DNA from 3 places in the Clostridium sp. FP1 genome. Region 2 is predicted to be linked to each of the others. Evidence: riboswitches for the same ligand, from Rfam matches in the RefSeq annotation. Region 2 holds a riboswitch; each other region holds the start of a gene.
The links. A riboswitch is a leader RNA that binds a small molecule or an ion and turns the genes downstream of it on or off. The one in region 2 is predicted to bind cobalamin.
Positions count from the first base shown of each region.

Region 1 (8,472 bases), 2.0 Mb from region 2:
CATCATCTGTAGGGCACTTATAGCTGCAAAAACCTTCAGAATCAAAAAGACCACTTCCTTAATCTTTGCCTGAGAGGTAAACACATAGCAGAAACCAAGATTCAGGTTATACTGTCCCATAGGCTGCTTTGAAAAATCAATGGCAATTGTAAAAGTACCAAGGAGAATAAAGACGATTGGAATCGCCAGTATTGACAAATATTCATTTACTGGAAGCTCTCCTTTTACAATGGTCAAATAGGCCATTGCAATAATGACAACAACAGATACATAAGGGTTTTCCAATGCAATACAAAGAATCAGTATAGCAGCAGAAAGAGATACTTTAAAAGTAGCATTCCAGTGTCTGATTTTAGAAGTGTAAGCATAAAAATCAATTGAAAACCCTTCGCCATGTTTATGTCCGCTTTTATGGTGATGATGTTTCCCATCACCATTGGTGTGCCCATCTCCATGTTTCCATTTGAAGAAAACCACAACTATCAGAAATATGGCACATAAAATAATAATAATTTTTCCCATGTCACACCTCCTTTGAATTTTTATCTCATGTTAGCATTCTTGAATAATTTAGAACCACAAAAATGGAGGAAACATTGTGAACAATGGAACCGACAATTGGGTTTAAAAAACAAAATTCCTTTTAACTAAAGTGTTAAAAGGAAACGCTTGAAAAATATGCTTATTCATATAAAATAAATAAACAAATTTTCATTACAGTGCCCTCTCTATCACTCGTAGAGTTTATGGTGCAGAAATATAAGCAGGTCTTCTGACTAAAGAATCATTATTTAAGTACGCCTTCCCCGTTTCCAAGTGGCATAATATACCTAAATTCATCTATTACAGCTACGAGATAGTTCAGGATTTTAACCCAATTCCCTTTTAATTAATTTTAATTAAACCTATATTCTATTATTTAGTTTTTAGTTCTTTGCAAATGCTCTTACTATACAATAAGTCAATGAATTTAGTTGTAAAGATGTAACATATTTTGCCCCTCCAAACATAGCATCTTGTTCTTTTTCTATTATGTATATTAACAACCTTTTAAAACACTATATTCCAAAAAAAAATACCCAACCTACAAAAGGTCGAGCAAAATATTTTATAAAAATAAAATGTCTTCACATCCCATGCGAAAGCAATATAATGCAAAAAAACACATATAATTGCAATCCCTTCCCTCCGTAGGATAAAGCTGCATATCATCTAGGCAGGTCTCCTGGCTTACGGGTCACTCTCCTCCAACCTTCCCAGGGCTTGCCAGTGGTATGGATTTGTCTCCGTGTACAGTAGCGGGGGCTGCAGTGGATTTCGACCACTTTCCCTATTAATCCTTTAAAAGGTACCTTAGATGACTATTTATTAAGTTATTACTGTTATTATAGCCTATATTTACCTTTATTGCAATATCTAAAATTCTATACCCTCTCTAGATGGCACTCCCTCATTAAAATAATGCTTTATGTCCTTCATCTCAGTTACCAGATTTGCTTTATCTATTATAGCTTTAGGTACGTTTCTTCCTGTTAAAATTAACTCTATATTGTAAGGTTTATTATCTATTAATTCTAGTATTTGTTCTTCACTTATTAGTCCATTGTTCAATGCTCCCATTACCTCATCCATAATAAGTATATCGCATTTTTCTTCTTTTAATGCTTGTTTGCAAAATTCATATCCTTTTTGAACTTCTTCTTTTAATTCAATTTTTTCCTCAGCATTTAATGTCCAAAAAAATCCTCTTTTTTTCTCAAACCTAAATATATTAAAAAAAGGAGCCAATTTTTTGGAACTTTCAATTTCCCCAGTTTTACTTCCTTTTAAAAACTGTACCATAAATACATTGTATCCGTTTCCAGCAGCTCTCACAGCTAGTCCTACAGCTGCGGTTGTTTTCCCTTTACCATTTCCTGTATAAATTTGCACATATCCATTTTTTAATTTTCCCATTATATTCATCTCTCCTTGTTTAAAAATATCTAATCGTGGTACTACGGCAATTTCCTCTTAAGGTCGAGTAAAAGACTTTATATAAAATAAAATGCCTTCACATCCCATGTGAAAGCAATACAATGCAAAAAAGCATATATAATTGCCATTCCGTCCCTCCGTAGGATAAAGCTGTATATCATCTAGGCAGGTCTCCTGGCTTGCGGGTCACCCTCCTCCAACCTTCCCAGCATTAGCCAGTGGTATGGATTTGTCTCCGTGTACAGTAGCGGGGGCTGCAGTGGATTTAGACCACTTTCCCTATTAAACCTTTAAAAGGCACCTTAAATAATTTTTTATTAAGTTGTAACAATAGTATAGAATATTTTTTCTTTTTTTGCAATGCTAAAAGTAAGTTTTCATCCATAGCTTTCCAGGCATTGACTGCCAACCTTTTTCAGGATTCATTTTAAAAATAATTGAATCATTATTTTTCTTAAACGGATTATATTAGCAAGTATGTCCGAGGAACACGGTTATGGTGGCGACACTTTTATTGCTAAAGAATTTAATGTTAGTAGAGACACACTAACAAAGAGTAAAATTGAATTACAAACAGGGATAAGATGTGAAGATGCTTTCAATATGAGAGGACGCACAAAAATAGAAGATTACTTACCTAGTCTTATGGAAGATATAAAAGCTATACTTGATTCGAAAAGACTATATACATGCCACGTTCTTTGACCCCGCAGACCCTCGAGAATCTCACCATTTACGATTCTTCTGTACTGACTTCCGTGACGTTAACCGCATCGTCATCTGCATTCTACGTTTATGAGGCTGGATATATTTCAGGAGATACAGTTCTCCCTGTAGCCTATTTATAGTTCTCTGCGTACGCTTTATCCTGCCGTTACCAGCTTCAACGCAACACTCGATATGAGTGTTGCGTTAGACCTTTCTCAACAAGGACTTTCACCTTGCAAGTAGATGCCAAGCTTTGCTTGGCGCACTAACGTTTCGTACTGCCGACGTGATGGAGCCTTAGTGCGACTGCACTTAGGCTCTATCATGCGCCTTGGCGGTTTACGTATTAACCTATAATTAGATTATAAGCAATATTTTAACTGACAACCATATAAAAAACACCGTCCAGCCAAGGCGAACGGCAGTATTTTGTTAGATGTTGTGACCCTACTATCTCTAAATTTATATCATACCTTTTTGTTTATTGTAACATTAGTTCTCTTCTCAATTTTTCAATATCTTTTTCATTAAGTTTAGAGTATTTCTTGATTTTTTCTATATTTTCTCCATCTAAAATCATTTCTTTTGCCATATCTATTTTTCCTTGTTCAATCCCTTGTTCAATTCCTTTTTTAAGTCCTCTTTCTTCTGCTTCATCTAGTAAACTCATCTTTTCAATAAGGGATTCTTCTCTTGCTTTGTACAGTTTTATTGTTTCTTCATCGCTACTTAACCATTCAAGTCTTTCTTCTGCGTTTCTTATAACAGCGTCCACCGCTAAAACCTCCTTTAACATATCATTAGAAGTATCTTCTTCTAAAAACATTAACCATCTATCTAAAGGGTTATTTATATTTTTTAATCCTCTTTTAAACTTTGGAAGTTCTATGAAATTTATTTCTAGTTTATCCGTTAACATGAATGCTTTTAGTTCATCTTCATAAAAATGAAATGTTGAGTGAAACTTTTCAATATGAAAATAATCAAAATCTAAAATACCGATCACTATGGTCTTTTTTAAATCCTTATATTTTCCACCAGCTTTTATAGGTTCCACATACATTTTTGACATATAGTACAGCATTCTTTCCACTATATTCTTTTGATCAATTAGTTGAATCTCAATATCTATTTGTGTATTATCCAATGTTTCAGCTCTGACATCAAGTCTTCCAGTTTTATCATCTATTAATTCTTTTACTAATTCCTTATTTTCAATAACCGTTATGTCTTTTAATTTATTATCTTCTGGAAGTTTTAATATTGCATTTAATAAGGATATTAAATTTTCTTTAGAGTCTACTTCTCCGAACAATCGCTTGCTGACTAGGTAGGTGGAATTACTTCCACTTTCCCGTCTAAGAACCGTACTTGAAAGTTTCCCTTCATACGGCTCAAGCCCCTGAAAGCATTCTTTAGCATGAAAATGCCGGTTTCTATTAATAATTGGTCAATTGGTTAAAGTACAAGCCCTATGTGCTAATAATACTTTATCCTTTTGTTTATTTCCAATAGGATTATTATTATTATTATATGTTATACTTCTTTCTTCAGCAGTGTCCATTGATAATCCACATATAGTACATTTTCCATTCTGTTTTACCCATAATTTTTTAAATATTCCGGTTAGCTTCTTTGCTCCCAATTTGTACTTTCGCTCTTCAAAATATTGAGTATCAGTATATGGATTTTTATTAAGCTTTAGTGGTATATGTCTGATTATTTTCTTATCACTCATTAAAATCAGCTTCTTATTATCCTTGAATACCCAATTTCTAGCACCGTGTACTTTCCAGTATTTTGATTTTATCCATCTTTTGCCTTTGTTAGGATGTCTCCTTTTTGCCCATTTCCATAGCATTTGAAATGTAATATGGTCTATCTTTTGAAATATATCATTTGATACAGCACATTGATGGTAATTACTCCATCCAGTTATTATTTGATTTAACTTTATTATTAATATATCCTGTTCTACTGATTTATTCCCCTTTATAATCGCACTAATTTTACTTATTACCCTTTTAATTGATTTTTGAGATGGCTTAATCAGCAACTTACCTTTATATTTCTTTATATTCCATCCAATAAAATCAAAGCCTTCATCTATATGAGTTATTATTGTCTTTTCATCTGACAATTCTAGCCCTCTTTGGATTAAAAAACTTTTTATTATTTCTTTTGCTTTTATAGCAGTTTCACTGTCGGGAGCTGTAACAATAAAGTAAGTAAACCAAGGGAACTTCCCCCTTAGTTTCTCTCAGAACCGTACGTGAACCTCTCGGCTCATACGGCTCCCATTATTCGGCTGTTGGTAATATTCCCATTTTCCAGTGTGCAAACAAATTTCTATCTCTTTTCGCAATACATCCTAACCAATATTCTGCTCTTCGTCTGTGTTTTCTTTTCTTATACTTTCTTCGAACCCATTTGACTAAAGCATTATTGATATACCTTAATACTGCATACATTTCTGTTTTATAGAAATGTGTATAATAGTTTATCCAACCCTGTATCTTTTTGTTAAACATATTTGATATATCCCACAAATTTTTGTCTACCTTCAACTGTACTCTCCAACTTCTAACTTCTTTTCGGATTGATTTCTTTGCCTTGTCTGCTATCGCTGGTAAGAAACTTGTAAAATACTTTTCGTATTTACTCTTAGCACCTCTAGGCTTAAATGTATATCCTAGAAAATCAAATGATATATTTGGATAATCTCCCTTTCTATCATCATCTTTACAGTATACAATCTTTGTTTTATCAAGGTTCAGCTGTAATCCGTATTCTTCGAATCTTTCTTGCAAGCGTCTTTGTAGATATTTAGCCTGTTTTAGGGATACACAGTGTGTTACTGCATCATCTGCGTATCTTGCCCACGGAATTGTTTTGAATTCTTTTGTTATAAAGTCATCAAATACATAGTGTAGAAACAGATTCGCAAGTACCGAACTAATGACACCCCCTTGCGGGGTACCGGAAATTCTTGGAACTAATTCTCCATTTTCCATTTGAAATGGTGCAGTTAACCACCTTTGAATATATAGAATAATCCATTCTTCATTTGTATGTTTCTTTACCATTTTCATTAGAATGTCATGTCTGATATTATCGAATAGTCCCCTTATATCGAATTCAAGAACCCAATCTTTTCTCCAACACCTTTTTCTTGTGATTTCAACTGCTTGTATTGAAGATTTATTAGGTCTATATCCGTAAGAATCCTCATAAAACATAGTCTCCACTTCCGGCTCAAAATATAGTTTAACTACCGTCTGAGCAATTCTATCTTCAATAGTAGGTATTCCTAGTAATCTAGTCCCTCCACTTTTCTTTGGAATTGCCACAGCTCTTACAGGTTGGGGTATGTAACTTCCTGATGACATCCTATTCCAAACTTTGTATAAATTATTTTTCAAATTCTTTTCAAAATCTTCGATTGACTGTTCATCAACTCCATACGTTCCTTTGTTTGCTTTAACTTTCTCATAAGCTGTAACTACAGCTCTTTTAGAAATATTAAACGGCTTTGTTTCTGTCATAAGTTCCTCCTCCTTTTCAAAGTTGACTTATTTCTGAAACTGAATAACTCGAAGTCCTTCGCTCCACTTCCATTGCAGAAGTTTCTTCACTACTACGACTCAATCTGCCCCTATGCTTGCATCGATACTCTTTTCTCACAGTTCTTCTGCTTGAAATACTCTCTTAACATCAAGCCGTAGGTTCCCACGTTCCATACAAATGCCTGTACTAAATTCATGCCACCTTTATGCCGCCCACCGCCTAGCCAGTAAACAGGTTTCCTCTAGGCTTATCCCAAGTTAACGATCACCCCCTGGTTTTGATGGAATCTCTACGCTTTCGACATTTTCGTAAGTGGTTCACATGCTCATTCATCTCTTTAGTACATACTTGACAGATTACCTCTGCCTTTTCCTTAACGCTCAATACCATAACTTTTGATTACAGCACCTTAAGGTAGTTTGAAATCTCCACCTGCATGGCGATTTCGGAGGGCCCTCCTCCATCATCTGTATAGCATAGCTATATTAAGCCACTCGTGCGAGTTGCTTAATACGCTTTCGTGGCGCACAGTCATCCGCATAGCGGATTAGATTAACCTTGGGTCTTTCATTATTTCGGATTTTTGTACTTCTTTTAAATGTGCTTTTCAATAATTCGTCTATACCATCAAGAGTAAAATTAGCTAAACAAGGACTAATTGGAGAACCTTGTGCGGTTCCGCTTTTTGTAGAGAATAGTTTCCCCTTATATACATATCCAGATTTAATAAGCTTATTTAATACATTAGTATCCATAGGAGAGTTATCTGTTAGCCATTTATGTGATATATTATTAAAACAGCCTTTGATGTCTCCTTCTAGAACCCATGTTGGGGATGACTTGCGACTAAAGTTTATAAATATTTGTGACATAGCGTCTACACAACTTCTGTTTTTTCGAAATCCAAATGATGTTTTGTCACTCATGCTTTCTACAACAGGATCCAATCCCATCATATATAATGTTTGCATAGCTCTATCATGCATTGTAGCTATTCCAAGCGGTCTCAATTTCCCATTTTGTTTTCGTATATTTACTCTTTTTAATGGTTTAGGTTTATAGTTCTTACTGTTAAGCAACTTTACTGCTTCACATTTTTTCTTTGCTGAATTCCAGAGTATATTATCTATGCCCGGTGTTTTCTTACCTTTGTTTGTTGTTATACGTTTTACTGACATTAGTTTAGCATAGTGGGAATGAACCAGCATTCGCTGTAATTCTTTTACAAGTTTCCAATTTTTATTAATAGTCGCCTTTACAATCCTAGCTTGAATCTTATTAACGAATTTTTCAATGTTTTTCCAATCAATGCTTTTCCAATAAAAGCTTGCTTGTTTTTCGTCTAAGTTTGCAGTCTGTTTAATTAACAGTATACACATCTCCCTTATTCGTAAGATTCATTCCTTTAATGTAATCAAGCACCATAGTATAAGTCAGCATCCTTTCGGATCACTCCAAATATTGAAGAGTTATACCTTCCATTACAGAAGATCTTTCGCTTTTTATACTTTCCTATACCCTCTACTTCCCATAAAAAAAGGGCCTGTATAGGGCTTACCGAGTTCCAGTTTAAAACCAATTCAATGTGCCTTAGAACCTGTCTATAGCCCGGAGATACTGACCATCTTGCATACTGCATTTTCAGACATTATGCCCTTATCTCTCACCTTTTTTGTCCAAGCGTGTCAACCTTTTTTCGCTTGTTTGACTTAACGAGCCTTGCAACAGTTTGTTTATCCTGTTCATAACACATCATTTATGCTTGCAGTAGATAGGATAAGGTTTCCCATTTTTCCCGCTTTGTCCCAACAGCTTAGTACATTTCTGTTGCCAAAAATGCACCTGTGGTAGCATTACCCCAAATGGTAGGGATAGCCCAAAAGTTTAGTTAATACTTAGGCAGCTTTTAAACCGACCTCTCGTCACAGAAAAATAAAATCATTTGTTGGTTTTAATCTATTAAAAGGCATTATATCTTCCTCCAATCAGTACAATTTCTTGCTCTTATTTTATCACAAATAACAATTCTTTTATACTCATTTGGCAAAACTCAAATTATACTATGCATAAAAATACCGCAACCAAGCAGCAAGGCTTTATCAGCACCAGTTCTTGTTCATTAAATTTTAATCATTATCCATTTATCCTTTATATAGAATGTATAAGATATATTGACAATTTGCAAAAATATAAATATGATTAATTTAGATAATAACTATA
Region 1 is NZ_JAAMNJ020000001.1:2,344,988-2,353,459, reverse strand. It holds gene cbiQ (cobalt ECF transporter T component CbiQ) at 1-522, opposite strand, end outside; cobalamin riboswitch at 745-924, opposite strand; cobalamin riboswitch at 1,198-1,371, opposite strand; gene G9F70_RS11300 (cob(I)yrinic acid a,c-diamide adenosyltransferase) at 1,417-1,956, opposite strand; cobalamin riboswitch at 2,124-2,297, opposite strand; gene G9F70_RS11295 (hypothetical protein) at 2,455-2,682, shown strand; gene G9F70_RS11290 (Rpn family recombination-promoting nuclease/putative transposase) at 3,167-4,000, opposite strand; gene G9F70_RS11285 (group II intron maturase-specific domain-containing protein) at 4,136-4,825, opposite strand; gene ltrA (group II intron reverse transcriptase/maturase) at 4,986-6,230, opposite strand; gene G9F70_RS11275 (reverse transcriptase N-terminal domain-containing protein) at 6,738-7,631, opposite strand.
Region 1: linked by a shared signal. The riboswitch ahead of G9F70_RS11300 (cob(I)yrinic acid a,c-diamide adenosyltransferase) and the one ahead of G9F70_RS20635 (pyridoxal phosphate-dependent aminotransferase) in region 2 are both predicted to bind cobalamin.

Region 2 (8,472 bases):
GGCTGGCTTTTCCATAGTTTTATACTTAAAACTCAAATTATTTATAACAATATCTCCTTTAAGTGTTGCACATGCATTGGTATTTACATCAAAAATTTCAGGCTTTTCTTTTAGAACTTTTTCTATTCGCTCCAGCGATGCAAACCCTCTTTGTATAAGATTAATTACCCAGCCTATAGCCATCATTGGCCAAATTAGATTTGCAAGATACATATTAAAGGCTATAAAATCCCCAAGAGATATGTTTCCGTAAATTACATATACTCCACCTAAGGCTACTAATAGTACCAGGCCTAGTGATGCAATAAATTCAATAAGCGGTGAAAATAATCCCCATATTCTAATAAGAGACATATTAGCTTTAAAATTATTGGTGTTTTCTACATCAAACTTTTGAAACTCACTTTCTTCTTGTACAAAGGATTTAATAATTCTTATGCCAGAGAAATTTTCTTGAACCATATCTGTAAGCTTTGAGAAGGCTTCTTGAACCACAGTAAATTTTTTGTGCATTATCTTGCCGAATTTAAGTGATACTATGCTTACAAAAGGAAGTGGCAAAAGTGATAATAGCGTCAGCCTCACATTTATACTAAGCATAATAACAATAGTTGCTATAGTTAAAACTACAGCATCTATAATCATAATTACACCCTGTCCTAGGGCCATTCTTACCGCATTAAGGTCATTAGTGGCTAGCGCCATAAGATCTCCTGTTTTATTTTCATCATAAAAGTCTGTAGATAAACTTTGCAAATGGGTGAAAAATTTGTTTCTTATATCGTACTCCACATATCTTGAACTACCCACAATGAAAATTCTCCACACGTATCTACCTATTGCCATAAGAGCTGCGACCAAAACTATAAGCAATATATATTTTAATAGTAAACCTTTACTTGCTGTACCCTTCGAAATATTGTCTGTTATAACTCCTATTAATTTGGGCGGTATTAGCTGACATATATCAACTATTATTAAAAATACAATTCCAAACAAATACCTTTTTCTATAATCGTAGGTGTACTTAAAAAGTTCTCTGATTTTTTTCATGCTTTCCCCCTCTTTCCTGTTGCTACTTGGTTCTATTGGGCGCTCGCCTGTTGCCATGTAGGTGTCACCCATGGCATTTTTGGATTCCATGGGATTATGCTTAGACTCTCTAATTGAATTTTATTTGTAATATATTCTATTTTTATATTTAAATTCCTTTTTAATTCAGAAATATTACTATAGATTTTTTTAGTCTATGGTCTTAGCCTATATGCTGGACGTACAAAAGGAGCTGCAAGCGAAATCCCTGCAGCTCCTTATTTAACAATATACTATTTGTATAAATCGCTATAAATTATCTTAAATACTTCCAACGCTTCTTCGATTTTATCTTGCAATAGGTATTTTTTATTTTCTAATTGCCTTTTACCGACCTCGGTGATTTTATAAATTTTCTGAGCCTTCTTCGCGTTACTCCATTCACCAACTACTAGTTTTTCCTTTTCCAATCTTTTTAAAAGAGGATATATTCCACCTGTACTAGGAACCCAAAGACCATTTGTCCGCTCTCCTATTTTGTGAGATATATCATTTCCATTAGTTTCACCTAAACTTAGAATAAATAATGCGTACAGTGGTAGTAATCCTTTTGTGAATACTTGCCCCACTGCTTCTTTTTCCTTTTGAACTTTTCGGAGTTCTAGAAGTTTTTTCTTATATTCTTCATAAAGTCTTTTTTCTTCAGCCCTAATGTCTATCTCACTTTCTTTAATCTCTATATTAGCCATCTATATTTAAGGTTCCTCTATACAAACCATTCCTATTAAACCTGGTCCACTATGAACTCCTGATACAGGGCTTATATATCCACCAAATTCTATAGAAATAACGTTTGGATGAGGACGTATACTCTCCATTACTTTTTTAGACTCTTCTAAAGCATCGCCGTGAACTATATAAACTCTACACTTCTTTTTATCTAAAATATTGTTTGTAAGTTCTACAAGCTTATTGAGTGATTGCTTTCTACCTCTTACCTTTTCACAGGTAACATACTTACCATCAGTATCTACAGCGATTATAGGCTTAATATTTAAAAGCTCTGCTATAGTACCTGAAACCTTTCCTATTCTTCCACCCTTTTTTAAGTACTCTAAAGTGCCTACTAGAAAATATAGATGGATTCTCTTTTTAATAGAGGGAATAGCTTCTACAATTTCTTCAAAGCTCTTTCCTTCTTCTATAAGTCTTCCACATTCAGTTACTATTAACCCTTCACCAAGAGCTATAGATTGTGAGTCACATATGTGTGTATTAATTCCTGGATGATTTTCACTTGTAAGTTTCATTGCATTGAATATACCCGATAACCCAGTAGACAGCGTTACTGCTATAGCATGAGTGTATCCTTGTTCTTCCAATTTCAAAAATAGTTCTTCCATATCCTTCATCGATGGCAGTGAGGATGTAGGTACTTCTTTTTCCATATTTGCATAAACTTCCTGTGATGTAATATCTACATTGTCTAAATATTCTCTATCAGAATAGATAATCCTAAAGGGTAATACATTAATATTATATTTCTCTATGAGTTCTCTATTTAAATCGCTTGTAGTGTCTGTAATTAAAGCTATTTTGTTCAAATTAACTCCTCCTATATGCTTTATATTGACATTATATCACTATCGATTATATGTATCAATAGTGATACATAAGAAAAAAATTACGTGGGGACGGTTAACAATTAATTCAACTTTATGTAAGGGGACAGTTAACAATTAATTCAACTAATTACGCAAATTGGAGGAAACAGCTCTAACATAAAAACAACCCTCTTTAGCTACTATAACGCTAAAGAGAGTTATCTAAGGAAGATTCTACTCTAACTCCATGTACTCACCTATAATATCTAATAAACTCTCACAATCTTCTGCTTCAACTAATTCCCCATTTATTCTGGCAATTAATGTATTACCGCATTTATCGCAAGCACCTATACATTTATTAAGGGTAACTGTACATTCTGGGTACTCATTTCTAACAGCTTCAACAACTTCTTCTATTCCTACGTTATGCTTACAAAAACTAATCTTCATATATGTAATCTCCTTTTGCTGATTTTACTAAATGCAAAATATTTTCTTCTAATGTATTGTACCAAAAAATTCGAATAAAAGGAATATAGTTAATTCTTTTGCTTTTCATCTATTTAAATATTTCCTTAAACCATTCTAAATTACCAAAAAAATGCACATGTCCATAGGCTGCTAAGGTGTTTTTCAAAGCATATCCACATTTCCAACTTTTATGGCTACCATCATAAATCTGTTTAGAAAGTTTGAATACATTTTCTGCCTCTAGCTCAACAGTAGATTTATGAAATTCATGACAGTTTATACTCATGTTTTTGGATATAATATTATTATCTAACTCTACCTTGATTTCTGCATATCCAAAATTCTGAAGTTTTTTTGTCAAAGTATAATAACCTTCAAAAAAACCAACTGTATTATTTGATGTTTGCTCTTCCACACCTAGTTTTTCTCCTAAAGTAAGATACATTAATCCTCCACATTCCGCATAGCAACGCAGCCCATTATTAAGAGATTTTTTTATACTTTCTAGCATAGATGCATTTTGAGATAACTCTTTTATAAACACCTCTGGGTATCCTCCACCTATATAAAGAAAATCAATATTACTTGGAAGCTCATCATCCTCAATTGGACTAAAGTATATAACTTGTCCCAGTTCCTCTAAAAGCTCTAAATTTTCTTTATAATAAAAACTAAAGGCTTTATCATAGGCCACAGCTATTTTTTTTCCCTTATACTCCACATGAAATTTATCTATGTATTTTTCACTTTCTTTAAATCCATCTAATAATAAATTCATATCCAAATGCTTTTCTAATAACTGAGCACATATTTCAATTTTCTCTTCTAAATCCTCGACTTCGCTGCTTTGAATTAACCCTAAATGCCTACTTTTTAAATCTAACCTGTCATCCTTCGGAAGATAACCTAAGACCTTCAAGTTACAGTTTTCTTTAATAGATGCTTTAAGTAAATTATAATAACTTTCTGTTACATTGTTTAGTATTATGCCCTTTATATTAGCGTCTTTGAAATTCGCTATTCCATTTATTTCTGCACAAAGAGTTGCTACCTGAGCCTTTGGAGACAATACAAGTATAATAGGTAAGTCCAAAACCTTTGATATGTGATAAGTAGAATAGGATGTATCTGTACCTTTCCCATCATATAAACCCATAACACCCTCAACCACCCCTAAGTCACCATCGCCTCTAGAAAAGCTAGCTTTAACTCCCGCCTCTCCCATAAGATATAAATCTAAATTTCTTGAATCACTACCGGTTATCTTTGTATGAAAAGCTGGGTCTATATAGTCAGGGCCTACTTTGTACCCTTGTACCTTAAATCCTCTATTTTTTAGTGCTTTCATAATTCCCAGTGTTACTGTGGTTTTACCACCACCACTGCAATTCGAAGCTATAATTATACTCTTCATTTTTAATCTTCACATCCTTGTTTTGCTAGAATTCAAATAGTTGTTATCCATCTTCAATGTTTACCTGTCCCCGCCTAATTGCCGTATTTATATCCAATGTTTACCTGTCCCCGCTTGATTAAACTTTAAATTTCAAACTCTCTAGCATTGCCACCAATTTTTCATTGCTACCCCTATCCTTAATAGCCAGCCTTATATACTGTTTATCAAGTCCTCTAAAATTGTCTGCTTTTCTTATTACAAAGCCTTGTTCTAGGCAACTCTTATAAAATTCCTCTGAGTTTAGTCCTTTTTCAAAGGCAAGTCCTTTTTCAAAGGCAAGTCCTTTTTCAAAGGCAAGTCCTTTTTCAAAGGCAAGTCCTTTTTCAAAGGCTAGTCCATTTAATTTGCAAAGCACATAATTTCCATAGGTTAAAAATACTTCTTCTATAAAATAAATATTTTTCAATGATTTTAAAAATCTAGGTCTTTCCTCTCTTATCCACTCTTTGCTTTTTTGAATATATACACTATCCTTTAACACATGGCGTGCTGCAACTTCTGCAAAGCAATTTATGTTCCATGGGTTTTGTTTTGATTTAATATTTTTTATTAAATCAGCATTACTACTTATTCCATACCCAAACCTTATACCAGGCATTGCAAAAAATTTAGTTAAAGCTCTTATTATAAATAAACACTTGTACTTTTTAACTTCGTCTACAAAACTGTGCCTGGAATCTCCCGTAAATTCAATAAAAGCCTCATCTATTATTATTACTTTATTATTACTCTCACAATATTCAAGAATTTTTTGAAACTCGCCTCTATCAATGATATTGCCATTAGGATTATTGGGATTACCTAAAACCATGGCTTCTACCTTTTGTAATTTATTTAAAATATCTTCATAATCATAGGAAAGCTGAGCATATTCAGTCTTTAATAAGTCATTATAATTAATATCCTCTTTTAAATAGGAATACTCTATATTACAACCCCACTTTTTAGCATCAATCTCATACTCTACAAAAGAAGGCACAACAATTAATAAGCTTTTATGACAAGCTATAACCAAGTCAATTATTTCTGCAGCTCCGTTGCCTAAAACAAAATACTCTTCTGGGCAATCAATATATTCTCTTAAAGCTTTTAACACATCTCTATATTGAATATCTGGATATCTTGTTAAGGCATTTATTGCTTCATTAATGTTATCAATGAAGCTTTTAGGAACCCCTAATGGATTTATATTAGAACTATAATCAATTAACTCTCGGCCCTGAAGTAATCCATCAGTATAAACGTCTCCACCATGTATCATTAAATACCTTCCTTTCTATTTATAACTTTTCAGAAGCCACCCAGCTTCTTCAATATACTATCTTTTTAAACGCAAAAAAAGTAGTAAGCTTAAGATAGCGACTACTTTTTAATTAATTTATAATTAAATTAACTATATTAAAAAGCTATTTCCCTCCGAAATCTTTGTTAACATCATTTAGGCAGGTCTCCTGGCTTTTGAAGAGCTATCCTCAATTACAGTAGCGGGGGCTGCTGCGGATTTAAACCGCATTCCCTTTTCACCTATTAAAAGGCACCTAAAATTCTATTCTATTTTAACTACAGTTTATTATAATTACGCCCTCATGTCAATAAAATGCTTGGGGACGGTTAACAACTTTTTGAACTATGAATATCTTCACCAGTTAAAGGCAATAATATAAAAAATTATATAAAGAGGTGTTTTTTATGGCAAGAAAAGCAAGATTAAAAACAAATGATGCTATATACCATATTATGTGTAAAAGCATCACTGAGGTAGATTTGTTCAGAGATGATGAAGATAAGAAAAAATATTTATCTCTTGTAAAAAAATACAAAGATCTCCATCATGTTAAAATTTATGGGTACTGTCTTATGGATAACCATTCACATCTATTAATTGATGCTAATGGTGCAGATATATCAAAAGTCATGCATGGAATAAATTTTTCTTACGCAATGTACTTTAATAAAAAGTATAAAAGAGAGGGCCATCTTTTTAAAGACAGATTCAAAAGCAAAATAGTTGATAGTGATAGATACTTAAGGACTGTATCACTATATATACATAATAATCCTACAGATATAAGTGAATTTAAAGATTGTCCTGAAAAATATGCTTTTTCTAGTTTGGGAATATATATTGGAAAACGACGTGACCATTTAAACATAGTTGATTACGGATTTGTCATGGGCTTTTTTGGTAATAATCTTAAACTGGCAAGGAATTATTACTATAGCCTTGTTTTTGGATGCACCGACGAAAAATTAAAAGAAGAATTTGAATTTAAAGATGAAAAGACAAAGTATTGCAGTGTCCGGACAATACTTGTAAGAAACTTTAAGCCTGAAGATATCATAGAATTTATAGCAGTAAAGATGAATATAGCAAAGCTCCAACTTCATATGAAGTACAGTCGAAAACTTGTAGAAGCAAGAGCATTAACCGTTGTTTTAATGAGGAGTATTTGCAATTTAAAATCCAGTGATATATCCAACATACTTGGAAACATTACACCAGCTAGAGTATCAAAATTAAGCAGTATTGGTCTAGAATTAATTAGAACTAACAAAAACTACGAAAATATCCTTGAGGAATTTATTAAATGTTACGCTGAGTAATTAATATTAAGCTTAATACCTTATTGTATCTCTATATTTTAATTTATAAAAAATTACAAGATAATATAAAGCTATTTTTAATTAAATAAATTTGGACAAGCCTTTAAAAATATCATATCTTATTAAAATATCCCATGAAAATAAGTACTGAAAACATCATTAATTAAAAAGTACAAAGTTTCATAAAAACCTTGTACCAAAATATAGTTTAATTAATTGTTAACCGTCCCCGCTTAATTCATAGCTACAAATAAAATCATAATTAAAATTTCAACTAATTCATTATTAGCACCTAAACTATCTCCTGTAAGTCCCGTAATTTTGCTTTCACAAAACTTATTAAAGAGTAAACTTAAAAGGAGCCCTGAAGCTATTAATATAACACTTTTATTAAATCCTATTAATAAAGTCCCAAGTATAATAGTTGTAATACCTGTAATCACAACCCTTTTAACGTCTATATTGCCAATAAATATATTGCCTGAGCCATTTTCTTTAGCATTTTTTCCGATAAAAGATAAAAACACTACAGTAAACCTTGCAATTACTGGCGTTGCAATTAATATAAATGGTAAATTTAATTCTATGATAGTATATACTGCTGCGTATCGGGCTAACATATCGAATACTATAGCAACACTTGCATAAGTACCTACTCTACTATCCTTCATAACTTCTATTATTTTATCTTTACCACCTTTTAAGGAAAAGAAACCATCGCAGGTATCTCCAAGTCCATCTACATGCAAGGCACCAGTAATAACTATTGGTATAATAACTACAAATATTGATGTAATATTTATTGGTAGCGCTTTTATTAATATATAATAAATTAACCACTGAATAATTCCAATAAATAATCCTACCACAGGAAAAAATATAGATCCTCGCCTAAAGTTCTCTTTTTCGCATTTTAAATTTATGTTTATCGGTATACGTGTAAAAAACTGAAAAAACAGTAACAAATCATTTAAATATTCTCTCATTTTGTTTGCTTGCAAAGACTTATCCCTGCAAACCTCACCTCTTTCCTAAATATGCGTTATGCATTATGGTATCAATATATAAATTCCCATATTCATATTTTATAACGCTTATATCTCCATTTTTACAACCAAATTTCCAAAATAAATCTATGTTTTCGTTCATAACATAACAATATATAGCTCTTATTACTCCAGAATGAGTGCAAATTAAAATATTATCACATTCTAATTTTTTAATATCCTCCATAAAGCTCTTAACTCTTTCACATAACTGAATATAACTTTCACCTCTAGGAGGTATAAATTCCATCCAATT
Region 2 is NZ_JAAMNJ020000001.1:4,322,832-4,331,303, forward strand. It holds gene G9F70_RS20610 (ABC transporter ATP-binding protein) at 1-1,053, opposite strand, end outside; gene G9F70_RS20615 (PadR family transcriptional regulator) at 1,326-1,781, opposite strand; gene G9F70_RS20620 (DegV family protein) at 1,788-2,636, opposite strand; gene G9F70_RS20625 (DUF1450 domain-containing protein) at 2,871-3,089, opposite strand; gene G9F70_RS20630 (cobyrinate a,c-diamide synthase) at 3,199-4,524, opposite strand; gene G9F70_RS20635 (pyridoxal phosphate-dependent aminotransferase) at 4,643-5,827, opposite strand; cobalamin riboswitch at 5,990-6,123, opposite strand; gene G9F70_RS20640 (transposase) at 6,256-7,170, shown strand; gene cobS (adenosylcobinamide-GDP ribazoletransferase) at 7,404-8,156, opposite strand; gene cobC (alpha-ribazole phosphatase) at 8,191-8,472, opposite strand, start outside.

Region 3 (8,472 bases), 2.0 Mb from region 2:
CTCAGTTGGATCCCATAGCAGCTTTAGAATTTCTTAAAACCTTAAAAAAAATCAACAGTGAACTTGGGACAACTATCATAATGACAGAACATCGCTTAGAGGAAGTGATTCCTATGTCAGATCGTGTTGTGGTAATGGAAAAAGGATGTATTATTGCAGATGATAATCCTCAAAATGTGGGTAAGCAAATAGGTGAAATGGATAATACTATGATTTTTGCAATGACTTCGCCTATGAGAATTTATTCTCGAGTTAAAAATGATTTGATATGTCCTGTTACTGTAAAAGATGGACGTAAGTGGCTTGATACATATTTTGATAACAAGACTGTTGAAAATCTTTGTGTTAATAAGAAAGATAAGTCGGGATCGGATAATTTAGTCATAAAGCTTAAAGATGTATGGTTTAAATATAGTAAAAACATGCCTGATATTATAAAGGGGTTGTCATTAGAGGTTAAAGAAGGAGAGTTTTTTTGTATTGTTGGTGGGAATGGAACGGGAAAGACAACTGCTTTATCAATAATAAGTGGACTGAACAAACATTATAGAGGGAAAGTTATTATTAATGGAAAAAATATTGAAAAAATATGCATTAAGGATAGATATATAAACAATATAGGGGTACTCCCACAAAATCCCCAAACTTTGTTTGTAAAGAAGACGGTGGAAATGGATTTATATGAAATGTTATCGGACATAAAATCAACTAAAGAGGAAAAAAATGTAAAGGTGAGAGCAATCGCAGATATGATGGAACTTAATGAATTACTACAGATGCATCCATATGATTTAAGTGGAGGTGAACAGCAGAAGGCAGCCCTTGCCAAGGTATTGCTACTGGAACCAAAAATATTACTTTTAGATGAACCAACAAAGGGCATTGATGACTGTTTTAAACAGGAGTTGGCAAAGATTCTTAGAACAATTACAAAAAAAGGAACTACAATTGTTATGGTTTCCCATGATATCGAATTCTGTGCAGAGTATGCAGATACCTGCGGATTGTTTTTTGATGGAAATATAATAACAATAAATACTACAAAAAAATTTTTCGCAGGAAATAGTTTTTATACTACTGCAGCAAATCGCATGGCTCGACATATTTGCCCTGAGGCAGTAACAGTAGAGGATGTGATTAGCCTATGTCAGAAAAACATTTAAAGGAAAGTAGGTTAAGCCATCGTAAGCTGTTGTCCGGATTTCTTATATTAATTATGGTACCTGCTACGATTTTATTTGGTGTTTTTTTTCTGAATGATAGAAAATATCATTTCATTAGCCTCTTAATTATAATGTACACAATAATTGTATTTTTTATGTCATTTGAAAACCGAAAACCCCAGACCCGCGAGATTATTATTATTGCTGTACTGTCAGCAATTGCTGTTGCAGGGCGTACAGCATTTTTCATGTTGCCTCAATTTAAACCTGTTGTGGCTATTGTAATTATAACAGGGGTGTGTTTTGGAGCAGAATCAGGATTTCTTGTAGGGGCAGTTTCAGGGTTTGTATCTAACTTTTTCTTTGGTCAAGGTCCTTGGACACCATGGCAAATGTTTTGTTTTGGAATAATTGGATTTGTAGCAGGTATATTATTTAAAATGGGAATTCTAAAAAAAACAAAGCTATCTTTATGTGTGTTTGGAGGAATTAGTACATTCTTTATATATGGAGGAATTATAAATATTGGTTCACTTTTAATGTTTACATCACATTTTTCATTAAAAGCACTGATTGCAACTTATATATCAGGTTTTTGGTTTGATATGGTTCATGCTATTGCTACAGTTTTTTTTCTGTATGTAATTTCGCAATCTATGATAGAAAAGCTGGAACGAATTAAAATAAAATATGGACTTATAGATACATAGATTTAAATCCATCAAGGATAAAAAGGTTTGTGCTAAGTAATCATTATTTTAGGTAATTTATGATGAATTCAACTAAATAAGGTACGTTATATTATCAAAATAAATGTTATATAAAACATGAAGAACTTTAAACCACGGTTAATATTTGATTAGAGATAGTTAAAAGAAATATTAAAAATCAAACAAAAAATGAGAGGAGTACAAAGCACATGAAACAAATTAAAAAAACACTAAGCATATTTATGGTAGCAATATTTGTAATGGCTGGAATTTTAGGAAATGGTACAGCAAAAGCTACAGTTTTAATTCCAAAAATAAATTATCTTGGAGTAGACCATTCACCACTAGTAGTAGGAGATACTGAAAAATTTACAATAACTTCAAAGTATGATGGGCTAGTACAATACAAAGCATTCATTTTTGATGGTAAAGAATGGAGCGAATTAACAAGTGGATATGGGGAAGCAGTAGATGCTAAAACTCCATATGTTTTGCCAGAAACAAGCGCATTTAAATTAGGAAAATATAAACTTTCAATTTGGGTAAAAAGGGCAGGAGTAGCAAGTGTTAACGAGAAAGGCTACGATACTTTCTATATAGCAAGTTTAAACTGTGTAACTAGAGATAATGCTAACAGAGTATATGCAAATGGCGACGCTAAAGTTGAAACTAAGGGTTTAACAGTTAAATTAAACGGAATAGAAAATATAGGTGGGATTAAAGGGCCATACCTTTATAGATTATTTATATTTAATCCAACAACAGGAGTATGGTCAAGTGGAGCTAAAGAGTATACCGAAACTCCATCATACACATTTAAAGAAGCAGGAACTTACGTGGTAATTGTACATGTAAACACAGTTAATTCAACAACCTGGAAAAATTATGAAGTTGGCATAAAAAAAGGATCATATGAAGCTTGGAAAACAATAGTGGTAAATGTTGATGACGGTATAAAAGTATTTGACACTTCAGTTAAGGCTGCTACAGGTGGAACTAGTAAATGTAACTTTAACAGCGGATGGTATTAAAAACTTTACTACAGATATAAAATACAAATATGGTTAGTATTATTGTCAAGCCCTTTAGCAGAAATGCTAAGGGGCTAATTTTTTCGCAGGAGAAGAATACAACTATTCTACATAGGATAGGCAATGTAATTGATGAAATAATGATAATTACAAGGATGTATATTATGAAAACAAAGATAAAGGAATTTGTGCTTATAAAAATAGGAATGATTATGGTATCAGCAGGTATGGAAATATAAGAATGACAGCAAAAGCTTTAGGGATTAACCCCTATATATTAGTTAGAAAAAGAAAGAAATACAATAAAGAAAACTAAAAGAAAATTCTCTAAACTTTAATAAAGGGTTAGAGGTGTTTTGTAAAAATATATTGATAATATTGACAAATCCTAATTTACATTATATTATAAATACGGTAAAGATAAATAAACGTATTTAGGATTGAGGGAAGCACGGTTAAATTCCGTCACGAACCCATCACTGTAATCATGGACAAGTTCTGCATAACCACTGTATCTTATCAGGGAAGGGTAGAATGAGGAAGAAATGTAAGTCAGATACCCATCTTAAATATTGGCATTGTAAAATCAGGGGGAGCAACTGATTTTGTAGCTTTTTAAAAACGATAAGCGAAATATGGGTAGCTTTAGCAATTTGCTAGAGCTTTTTTTTATTGCTCTAAATCTAAAATAAGGGGACTAGAAAGATGAAAAAACTAATGAAAAGTAGATTGATGATAATTGCAATGGCTATTATTGTATTTGCAAGTCTGCTAACAGCATGCACTAGTGGAAAGAAAGCTGGTGATGGAGCTACAGGTAAATTAAATGAGGAGAAAGAAATTGTACTGGGAGCTGCTAGAGATTTAGCACCAGGAGAAACTGATGCCTATTATGCAAGCTCTATATTGTATGTTTGGGAGCCACTAGTAGGATTAGGAGAAAATGGAGTTCCAATTCCACAACTAGCAGAAGAATGGTCAAATTCAAAGGATTATAAAGAATGGACCTTCAAAATAAAAAAAGGGGTGAAATTCCAGGATGGAATAGATTTAAATGCAGATGCAGTTATAAAGAACTTTGAAAGATACACAAATATGAAAACTAAGGGTTCTCCATTTTATTCTTTCGATGTAAATAAAACATATCCTAACTTAGAAAGCTTTCATAAGGTATCAGACTACGAAGTTAAACTTATTTTTAGCAAGCCTATATCAACATTAATATATAACATGGCTAGATTTGGAAGTGCAATGTATAGTCCAAAGTGTTTTGATGTAACCACAGGAGACTTTACCACTTTTGCACAAGGTACAGGACCATTTAAAATAGTTGATCGTAAAAAAGATCAATTTACTTTACTTGAGAGAAATGAAAACTACTATGGAGAAAAGGCCAAGGTTAAAAATATTAAAATAAAGGTAATACCAGATGCTCAAACTCGTTACAGTGCATTAAAATCTGAAGAAATCATGGGCGTTATGGATTTAGGAGCTATTACTCCAGAACTTGCTACAGAACTAGTAAAGGATAAAAATTTTCAGAATTCTACATCACCATCAACAATCACTCAATTTATATCTGTGAATGGACTTAAAGCACCATTTAATAATGTCAAAATAAAAGAGGCTTTAAGCTTATTAATCGATAGACAAACTATAGTTAAGGAGTTCTATGGTGGACATGGTACTCCAACAATAAACATTCTAAATCAAACATCACCATTTGCTAAAGAAATAAAACCAGTTTATGATGCTAAAAAGGCAAAAGAAATTATTAAAAAAGAGCTAAATGGGCAAAAGATGAAATTAGAATTTATAATCCCATCTTATGGTGTTGACCGTTACCCATACAAAGCTGTAGCAGAGTACCTTCAATCCGTTTTAAGCGAAGTGGGATTAAATTCTAATATAACTATACTTGATGGAGCCGCTTTCAAAGAAGCTCAAAAGATTGGAAATTATAATATGACACTTCAGACTAAAGGACTTCCTAGCGCAGAGCCCTTTACCATATTTGATGATTATATGAGAAGTGGAGGTTCAAGCAATAAATCCTACTCTTTAGGGTATAAAAATCAAAGAGCGGATGAACTTATAGAAAAATTAAAAGGAACTATGGATTTAGAGGAAAGAGGAAAAATATATAATGAACTTCAAGATATATCAACGAAGAATCCTTCAATGATACCTCTATTCGAAGATGTTAACTTAATTGCATACAACAAGAAAATAACTGGTTACAAAGCTACAATCTATGGAACTACATTATCTAATATGAAGTGGAGTAATTAGTGAAAAGTTCATTTAAATATTTAATAAAAAGACTAATAATGATTATACCAGTTTTAATAGGAATAACATTTTTAGCTTTTATGCTAGGTGTTATTGCACCGGGAGATCCGGCAGTTGAATATTTAAGTATGGATGGTATATCTACTCCTTCTGAAAAGGAAATAGAGGAGGTACGAGAAGAACTAGGTCTAAATGAAAACATGTTTGTGCAATATGGGAAGTGGACTAAAAAAGCATTAAGTGGAGATTTAGGGATTTCTTATATAACAAAAACACCAATAAGTACAGAAATACAGAGAAGGCTTCCAATTACCTTCTCTGTTTCTTTAATGGCAATGTTTTTTGTAATAGTTATTTCAATACCATTAGCCATAATTATGGCATTAAAGAAGGATTCAATCATTGATAATGTTGGAAGAGTAATTTCATTAATTTTAGCTTCCATGCCAGGATTTTGGATTGCAACTATTATGCTTAGTATATTTTGCGAAAAGCTTAAATGGCTTCCCACAAGCGGATATGGCACACTTAAGCATCTTATTATGCCAGGGTTTGTATTAGCAGCAGGAACTATTGGAACAATTATGAGGCTAAACAGAGCAACCCTAATAGAGGCTTTGGAACAGAATTATGTACTAACTGCAAGAGCAAAGGGGTTAAAAGAAAGAGTTATTATTTTTAAATATGCCTTTTTTAACTCACTAATGCCAATAATCACGCTACTAGGAAATTACTTTGGGGCAATTTTAGGTGGTTCTACAGTAGTTGAGGTTATCTTTGGGATTCCGGGTATGGGTAGTTATGTGATAAAGGGAATAATGAGCAGAGATTATCCAGTAGTTCAGGGATATGTGGTATTCACAGGGCTAATTTTTGTAGGTTTCAACTTACTTGTAGATTTATGCTATTTGATGCTCAATCCTCGTATGAGACTTGGAGGGGAGTAGAATGGATAAATTTAAAAATATGTCATTGATTTATAAGTTATCTTTTATGGTACTTATTATTATAGTGTTTATAGGAGTTTTTGCAGATTTTCTATCACCATATGATCCTAATAAAGTAGAGATGGCCAATAGATTAATGGGAATCTCTAAAGAACATTTACTTGGAACAGATGCTTTAGGAAGGGATGTTTTAAGTAGAATTATACATGGAGCTAGGGTATCTATATTTTTATCCTTAATAGCAACAGTATGTACAATGATACTTGGAACATTTATAGGACTTATTTCTGGATATTGTGGAGGAATTATAGATAGTATAATTCAAGTTGTAGTAACTATATTTCAAGGGTTGCCGGGTTTAAGTTTTATGATAGCTATAGCAGGGGTATTAGGACCAGGAATAAAAAGCTTACTAATAGCAATAGTTGTAACTTCTTGGGCAGGATTTTCAAGGATAGTACGTGGAGAGGTTCTAAAGGTAAAGCAAGAAAAATATATAGAGGGAGCTAGAGCGCTTGGTGCTAGCCATATTCATATAATAATACATTATGTACTTCCTAATATTTTTGCTACATTTATTGTGCTCTTTACTATTAGAATAGGAAAAGTTGTGTTATCAATGGCATCTTTAAGTTTTTTAGGCCTGGGAATGCAACCCCCACAAGCAGATTGGGGCGTGATGGTTAATGACGCAAAAACATATTTTAGATGCTATCCTCATCTTTTATTAGCGCCGGGATGTAGTATATTACTGCTTTGTTCTAGTATAAACTTAATAGGAGATGCACTAAGGGATGTTTTTGATGAAAAGAGAGATTTTTTTAGTCAATACCTATAGTTGTAAATTACAAGAATTAATGTCTGCGAAAGGAAAATTAAAATCATGAATGTAGATATAAAAATATCAGATTTAATGATTCATTTTTATACAAAAGAGGGAATGGTAAGGGCTGTTGATGGAGTAGATTTAGTTTTTAATAATGGAAAAATTACTGGTATAGTAGGTGAAACAGGAAGTGGAAAGTCTGTGCTTGGACTTTCAATCCTAAATCTTCTTGCTAGTAATGCTAAAAAATCTGGTAGTATTTTTTATAAAGATGAAGATTTGCTATCCATGGATGAAGAGAGAATACAAAATATAAGAGGAAAAGTGATATCCATTATACCACAAAATCCTTCCACAGCCTTTAATCCTATATTAAAGATAGGAGAGCATATTAATGAGTTATTTTATTACCATGAAAAGGTTAAGAAAAAATTTTGCAAAGAAAAGACTTTAGATGTTTTAAGGAAGTTCTCATTTTTAAGTCCTGAAAGAATATATAATTCCTATAGTTTTCAATTAAGTGGAGGAATGAGTCAAAGGGCATTAACTGCCATGGGCATGGCACTAAATCCTAAGTGGATAATTGCAGATGAACCAACTAAAGGATTAGATGCAATTATACGAAATCAGGTATACAACGTATTTAAAGGATTAAAGGCAGATAAGGGAGTTAGTATGATTGTGATAACCCATGATTTAATGCTTGCAAGGAAGTTATGTGATGAAATTGTAGTTATGTATGGGGGTAAGGTTTTGGAACAGGGAGATAAAGAAGAAATCTTTAGTTCGCCAAAACACCCGTACACTAGAGGATTAATAGATGCACAACCAAATAGAAAATTAATTCCAATAGAGGGCATGGCACCTAACTTAACAAATTTGCCAAATGGGTGCAGGTTTCATACTAGATGTAAGTATGTCAAGGAAATATGTAGGGTATCAGAGCCAGATATGTATTCCACTGAAGGTTCTAAAGTGAGGTGTTTTCTTTATGATAAGAGTAGAGAATTTGAGGAAGGAATTTAAGAGTGGCGTTATAAATAGAAGAATAGTAAAAGCTATTGATGAGGTTTCCTTTGAAATAGAGGAAGGAGAAACCTTGGGATTGGTTGGAGAAAGCGGGTGTGGTAAGTCAACTTTATCTAGGGTGATATTAAAGCTAATAAAAGCTGATGGTGGAAAAATATTCTTTCAAGGAAAGGATATAAGCAATTATAGCTTTTCAAAGATGAGAGAACTTCGCGGAAAGATGCAGATAATATTTCAACATCCTGATTCATCACTAAGTCCTAAAAAGACTATTGAAAATAGTTTAATTGAACCATTAAAGATACATAAGATTTATAAAAAGGGAAAAAGTGAAGAATTAATAAAACATTACTTAAAGTATGTGGGCCTCACTTACGATATATTATCAAGATATCCTCATCAAGTTAGTGGAGGTCAGATACAAAGAGTTGTCATTGCTAGGGCATTGATTCTAAATCCAAAGTTTATTATTTT
Region 3 is NZ_JAAMNJ020000001.1:2,369,937-2,378,408, forward strand. It holds gene G9F70_RS11370 (ABC transporter ATP-binding protein) at 1-1,163, shown strand, start outside; gene G9F70_RS11375 (ECF transporter S component) at 1,145-1,873, shown strand; gene G9F70_RS11380 (hypothetical protein) at 2,083-2,904, shown strand; gene G9F70_RS11385 (hypothetical protein) at 2,934-3,143, shown strand; cobalamin riboswitch at 3,306-3,487, shown strand; gene G9F70_RS11390 (ABC transporter substrate-binding protein) at 3,610-5,196, shown strand; gene G9F70_RS27295 (ABC transporter permease) at 5,196-6,143, shown strand; gene G9F70_RS11400 (ABC transporter permease) at 6,145-6,981, shown strand; gene G9F70_RS11405 (ABC transporter ATP-binding protein) at 7,027-7,995, shown strand; gene G9F70_RS11410 (ABC transporter ATP-binding protein) at 7,961-8,472, shown strand, end outside.
Region 3: linked by a shared signal. The riboswitch ahead of G9F70_RS11390 (ABC transporter substrate-binding protein) and the one ahead of G9F70_RS20635 (pyridoxal phosphate-dependent aminotransferase) in region 2 are both predicted to bind cobalamin.